DNA from 3 places in the Nitrosomonas sp. ANs5 genome. Region 3 is predicted to be linked to each of the others. Evidence: predicted binding sites of a transcription regulator. Region 3 holds the regulator's gene; each other region holds the start of a gene.

Region 1 (2,259 bases), on a different contig from region 3:
GGGCGTTGAACGCGACGACAACATCGCCGCACAGTTACTCACCATGGCAGCCGCCCAGGAGTATCTTCCCGCAAAAAAACTGCTGCAATTCATTCCGCCGCCGGATGAAACAAAAACACATTTCCCCGATTGCTGGCAAACATACCTCCACCGACCAACCAAAGAATTTTATGTCAGCCAGCCTGTCTTCGCATTGGTACAAAAATTAGCCCCCCAGTACCAAATCGATCCCTATTTGGTACTGGCAGTCATTTCCGTAGAATCGGCCTTCAATACACAAGCAGTCTCTTCTAAAAACGCACAGGGGCTGATGCAGCTCATTCCCGCCACAGCGGAAAGATTTCAGGTCAAAGATGCATTCGACCCGGAGGAAAACATCAAGGGCGGCATGGCTTACTTAAGATGGCTACTGGCCTTTTTCCAAGGCGATGTCGCGTTAGTGGCCGCCGCATACAATGCCGGAGAAGGCGCCGTGGAAAAACATGGCGGTGTCCCACCCTACCCGGAAACCGTCGACTACGTCAAAAAGATTCTTGGCCGCTACCAGAAAACCACCCATCCCTACCAGCCTGAAGCCACCAACAGAACTGCTTTTATTTTCACTCGCGCCGATCATTGAAGGCGGCTCGACCATAAATCAGGCCGGTATTTTGCACATTTGATCAGGCAGCATCGCACACCGACCTGATGTGTGCGCAGATGAATTTCCCAAAACAGCTCTCCGGTCACACCCTCTCACGACACCACCACAATCCAGAAAGATTAGGCAGCCCGAGCATGCAGGCCACTCCGCAGCCGCGCCAGACAGAAAATCACTTCGGACAGAAGACAAGATAATCTGTCTCCTTTATGAGACAAATAAAACACAAATAGAACAACCAGTTAGAAACTGTAAGTGATTTTTGTCACAAATACGACGACAAAAATTGTCGACACCCTCTAAAAATCTTTATAACACACTGATTAAACATCATTTATATTATTGGCACGAATATTGCTTATATTCCACCAGCGTTTCAATTTATAACTGATCTTTACCTACACTACTGCTTATATATGCAGAACTTTATAGACTGACATGCATTTGATTCGGACAAATAATCTATGAGGAATCGCTACCCATGCAGACCATGAACCAACCTCAGCTAGGAGCTTCAAGAAAAGCCCTTCAAGAAACATACCCGATACAAGATCAATATTCCTCTAATTACTTGGCCTTTGAAAGAGCTGCAGACCCCCTTCCCACTCTGCAATATCGCCCATCGCAAAACTGGATACACCCCACAGATCGAGCGGCCCAGACAGATTGTTTATTGCAAACTGATAGCTACAGCATTCATCTGGTAAGCACGCTCAAGCAACGCATCAAAGCCAGCACTCTCATCAAGCGCATGTACGCCTCTCGCGGCTACCAGACTGACAGTGCGTCAGTCTTCTCCGCAATCCCTTTTCAGTACACTTTCGAAGCACGCTGTGGGCAGCGAATCATTGGCACATTGACTTTAACCATAGATAGCAACAATGGATTGCTTGCCGATACACTTTATCAATCCGAACTAGACCAATTCCGTGAACAGGGACACAAGCCATGTGAAGTATCAAAATTAGCCTTCGCTCCCAACAGCAGCTCCAAGGAAATCTTTGCAGCCTTGTTTCACATTGCCTATCTCTACGCACACGTACTGCATGATGCACAGGATGCTTTTATTGAAATCAATCCACGCCATATGTCTTTTTACCGGCGCATGCTGGGCTTCTGCCAAATTGGACAACAACAAACCTGCCCCCGGGTCAATGCCCCAGCAGTACTACTTCATTTGGATTTGGAATACATGGGCGCGCAAATTACCGCCATGGCAGGACAACTCAGACAGAGGGAAAAAAGCATATACCCCCTCTTTCTCACACGAAGCGAAGAAGAGGGAGTTATTCAGAGAATGCAGCCAGAAAAAACAATCACACACACGCAACGTAAGTGCAACACTGATACTCGATTATCGCTGGCTAGAACATGATCACAGACGCGCCTGCTGCATTTATTCAGCAGCAAAAGGGGCTTGACAATCTTCAAGACACATCAGATCGCGCAACTCGTTATTCCTGTCATCTGTAACAAGCCGCCGCACCCAATCTGTCAGCCTAACACCCCCTGCGCTGTTCTCCAGGTAGAAATAACCATCTGGCGGCACGGGCTTGAACAGATCTATCAATGCTGCATGGAACACTCCTGCGCCTATGTAGTAATTTACATTTCTACTG
Region 2 (2,259 bases), on a different contig from region 3:
TGCGAGGCCAGCAGCTGGGAAATACTGGAATTTGCTTGATCTACCTGGGTCATGCCTGACTCCCTTATTGACCGATTGAAAGTGATTTCTGCAACAATGTCTTAGTCGTATTCATCATGTCGACGCTGTTCTGGTAGGAACGCGAAGCCGACATCATGTTGACCATTTCATCCACCACATTGACGTTGGGGGTGGTGACATAGCCATTGTCATCCGCCATGGGATGCTTGGGGTTATAGGCCACCTTCATCGGTGACGGATCATGGACCACGCCGGCGACCTTGACACCCTTGGCCAGTTTGGCCGAGGTATTAAGGGTGCTGAATACCACCTGCCGGGCGCGATAGGGTTCACCTGATGAATTGGTCACGCTGTCCGCGTTGGCCAGATTGCTGGCCACCACGTTGAGCCGTTGCGACTGGGCGGCCATGGCCGAGCCCGAAATATCGAAGACACTGAATAGCGACATGATTAAACGTTTCCTTCTCTGATGGCGGATAACAAGACCCGGATCTGATTATTGATAAAAGTCAGCCCGGCGTCGTACTGGATGGAATTGTCGGCGAACTGCATCCGCTCGGTATCCATATCGACGGTATTGCCATCGATACTGGGCTGCTGCGGCACGCGATACTGCGCCTGGGTAGTACCGATCGATCGGTAGCCGACGGGATTGATATGCCGTGGGGATGTGGTCGTCAAGCCTTGCTGGGCAGGATTCGACGAAAGCACATGCTGCAAGGCTTGCGCAAATTTGACATCCCGCGCCTTGAAACCGGGCGTATCGGCATTGGCGATATTGCCGGCCAGCAGTTCCTGCCTGGCTGCCCGCACATTGAGGGCCTTGTGATGAAAATTCAGGGTATTGTCTAGCTTGTTGATCATGAATGACTCCTACGAGATCGTCACTCTTATCTCAAGCATGAACCATGCCAGAATTTATTGACGATAATATATGCTCAATTGCCGGAACAAACCCGGTAACCTGTTTCAGTTCCGGCTTTAACTTACCGGCCACGGCACTACCATGCAGGGCAGGCGGCAAAAATTGCCGCTACCGGCAAAAATTACCCTGCGCCCGGGGCAACAACCTGGATGCTCAACCCAATATGATTAAAACCCTCCCCCTGCTATGGGGTCTTTTCTGTTTATTGACGCCCGTGCTGGTGCATGCCAGCAATCCCTCACCGGTCAGCGCGATTCTCGAAGCGGTGGAAGCTTTCGTCCATGAGCAGGGACGTGACTTACCCGGCAGGGTGATTATCAAGTCCAGCAGGCTTGATTCACGCCGCACCCATCAGCCCTGCCAACAGCTCGAAACCTTCCTGCCGGCCGGCGGACGAGTATGGGGAAGATTCTCGGTCGGTGTGCGTTGCCAGGATGCATCCAGTTGGACGCTTTATGTGCCGGTCGAAATCGAGGTCATCGCTCCCATCGCGCATGCAACCCGGCCGATTCGCAAGGGCAAGCTTTTGGGTAGCGACGATATAAGCATGCATGAAGCCGATCTGGTGCGCTTGCCGCAAGATATACTCAGCGATGCCGGACAAGCGGCAGGTAAAATGGCAACCAGTTCGATCGCTGCCGGCCAGCCCTTGCGCCAGCGACACCTGCGCGCCCCGCACGTCATTACGCGCGGCCAGAAGGTTCAGCTGATCGTGACCGGCTTGGGATTCACAGTCAGCACCGAAGGCGATGCGCTGACCTCAGCCGCGAGTGGAGAAATGGTACAGGTACGCAACCCGGCCGGCCGGATCATCAGTGGGATCGCGCGCGCAGATGGCAGTGTTGAAGTCAGGCCATAGCAAAAATGGCGTATGCTTCCAAACATTTCCAGTCGATACATGCGGCCGGGAATAATCCGTCGTCGGTTGGGTGAGTAGAAATTACAGGCTGTCGCCAAAGCTCGCCGGCTGACAGCCCCGATCCAAGGTAATAATATGAATCAAATGTTTTACAGGATAAAGAAAACGTCGAGCGAACTGGGGACCAAGGACACGCTGCTCTATATTTTCGATCGATTGTTATACCAGATCAGTTTCAAGAAGCTGATACTGCATAAATATTACATTACCCAACAACCGGTAAGCCAGGATTGCCTCGTTCCAGTCGATAAAGGTCGGGATATCGAGATTGTTCAGATCGGACCCGATCATCCTCTGCTACAGCAGATGGACAGACCTTTTTCCGTATTGCAGAAACGTTTCGCCAACGGTGGTCACTGTTTTTCCGCCTGTAAAAGCGAACAATTTTCAGGTA
Region 3 (2,259 bases):
CGCCGACTTTCCGTCGAAGACAATATTCTGGCAGTTCTGGAATTGCAACGCCTGAAAAAAGAAGATATCCAACAGCAACTGGATAATTTGTTGCATGATCTGCACATCAGTCATTTACGAGAAAGCAGCGGCATCAGTTTATCGGGCGGGGAGCGACGGCGCGTGGAAATTGCCCGGGCGCTGGCTTCCCAGCCGAGCTTTATTTTGCTTGATGAACCTTTTGCGGGGGTGGATCCAATCGCTGTCATCGATATTCAGCGGGTCATCCGGTTCCTCAAGACGCGCGGCATCGGTGTCTTGATCACCGATCACAATGTACGGGAAACACTGGGAATTTGTGATCGTGCCTATATCATCAGCAACGGGACCGTGCTTTCCAGCGGCGAACCCAATGCACTCATCGCCGATGCGCGTGTCCGGGAAGTCTATTTAGGAGAAAATTTCCGGCTTTGACAAGTGGAAATGCTTTCACATTCAGGAGCTTGACTGTTTTTCATGAATACGAAACCTGCTCTTCAGCTCAAACTGTCTACTGGTCTTACGCTGACCCCGCAACTGCAGCAGTCGATTCGATTGTTGCAGTTGTCAACGCTTGAGCTCAGCCAGGAAATCGCTCAGATCGTGCAGGAAAACCCGTTGTTGGAATTTGATGACGGAAACGTCCGTGACGAGTTCGAAGCCGGCAATTTTTTGGATAGTTTCACTTCGATGCTTTCCTCCGATTCTGCTGCATCGCCCGATACGCCCGCCATGAGTGAGAATACCGACACTTTGATCGATCAGCTCGATGAACAGGCGTATAGCAGTCAGGAACCCCGTTTCGATATGGCTGATGATGAAGAAGGTGACTCGGATTTTTCACAACTGGCAGCAAAACCCACCAGTCTGCGGGAACACCTTTTGCTGCAAATCAGTTTAAGTCAGCTGTCTGAACGAAAGAAGAAAATTGCCGGTTTATTGATCGACAGCCTGGATGAAGAGGGCTATCTGACCCAGGATCTGGATGAGCTAACCCATATGCTTGAGGCTGAACTGGGAATCGGTATTGAGGATTGGCAGGCAGCGCTCGAATATGTCCAGCAACTCGATCCACCGGGAGTGGGCGCGCGCGACCTCAAAGAATGCCTGATGCTGCAGCTGCACGCGCTGCCTGAAAATACGCCTTTCCGCAAAGAGGCGCTCGAACTGGTCAGTGAACACCTCGAAAGCCTCGCGGCCAAGAACTTTCGCCAGCTCAAAAAAGTTTTGGACTGTGACGAGACCTGCCTGCAATCGATCCAGCAGCTGATTACACGGCTGAATCCTAGGCCAGGCGCATGTTTCAATACAAGCACGGCGCGCTACATCACACCCGATGTGATTGTGGCCAAACTCAACAACAACTGGGCCGTGCGGCTCAACCCGGATTCGGTCCCGCGCATCCACATCAACCATTTATATGCGCGCATCCTGAAACATCACCGGGACGAGACGACTCAGCCTTTAATGGGCCAGTTGAAAGAGGCACGCTGGCTCATCAGAAACATCCATCAACGGCTTGAGACCATACTCCGGGTCAGCCAGGCAATCGTCAACCGGCAGCAAGCATTCCTGGAACATGGTGAAATAGCCATTCGGCCGCTGGTCATGCGTGAAATCGCAGAAACTTTGGGTTTACATGAATCAACCATTTCCCGTGTCACCAATCAGAAATTTATGCGAACCCCCCATGGTATCTTCGAACTCAAGTACTTTTTTGGCAGCCATGTCAGCACGGAATCCGGCGAGACCTGTTCAGCTATCGCCATACGTGGCTTAATTAAACAATTGATACAGAACGAAGATCAGAGAAAGCCACTCAATGATGGCCAGATCTCGCGGATACTCGCTCAACAGGGCATCGTGGTCGCCCGCCGCACGGTTGCAAAATATCGGGAGTTCATGCATATTCCCCCGACTAATTTACGCAAGGCACTCTAGGAGGCTGTCCGAGAATAGCGATCGTAGCGAGGGCGAGGCTGGTTGAGTGGGATTTTTCGATCATTTGAGGCGAATAGTCGTTCTATTTAACGAAAAGGATCGTAAAATCCGGCCAATCAGGCTCGTCCGCAGTAGATCAGTCTATTCTCGGACAGCCTCCTAGGTTATCTTAAAACCGATCCTCTAAAATAAGGAGAAAGAATGAATTTAAATCTCACAGGTAATCATGTCGACATCACTCCGGCAATGCGCGAATATGTACTTTCCAAAATTGACAAAATTACGCGCCATTTTGATCAT

Evidence for each region. Region 3 encodes sigma-54, which starts transcription at its own class of promoters, with help from an activator protein. Its sites were predicted from a motif close to TGGCACNNTTCCTGCT; they were not measured.
Region 1: a site for sigma-54 is predicted at 984-999, ahead of ABTW62_RS06500 (N-acyl amino acid synthase FeeM domain-containing protein). Genes of this name have one in related genera too.
Region 2: a site for sigma-54 is predicted at 920-935, ahead of flgB (flagellar basal body rod protein FlgB). Genes of this name have one in related genera too.

The regions. Positions count from the first base shown of each region.
Region 1 is NZ_JBEUDO010000019.1:23,979-26,237, reverse strand. It holds gene ABTW62_RS06505 (transglycosylase SLT domain-containing protein) at 1-619, shown strand, start outside; gene ABTW62_RS06500 (N-acyl amino acid synthase FeeM domain-containing protein) at 1,122-2,015, shown strand; gene ABTW62_RS06495 (pectin acetylesterase-family hydrolase) at 2,037-2,259, opposite strand, start outside.
Region 2 is NZ_JBEUDO010000002.1:23,518-25,776, forward strand. It holds gene ABTW62_RS00725 (flagellar hook assembly protein FlgD) at 1-53, opposite strand, end outside; gene flgC (flagellar basal body rod protein FlgC) at 65-469, opposite strand; gene flgB (flagellar basal body rod protein FlgB) at 472-885, opposite strand; gene flgA (flagellar basal body P-ring formation chaperone FlgA) at 1,110-1,805, shown strand; gene ABTW62_RS00745 (hypothetical protein) at 1,941-2,259, shown strand, end outside.
Region 3 is NZ_JBEUDO010000014.1:29,783-32,041, forward strand. It holds gene lptB (LPS export ABC transporter ATP-binding protein) at 1-453, shown strand, start outside; gene ABTW62_RS05275 (RNA polymerase factor sigma-54) at 496-1,959, shown strand; gene hpf (ribosome hibernation-promoting factor, HPF/YfiA family) at 2,161-2,259, shown strand, end outside.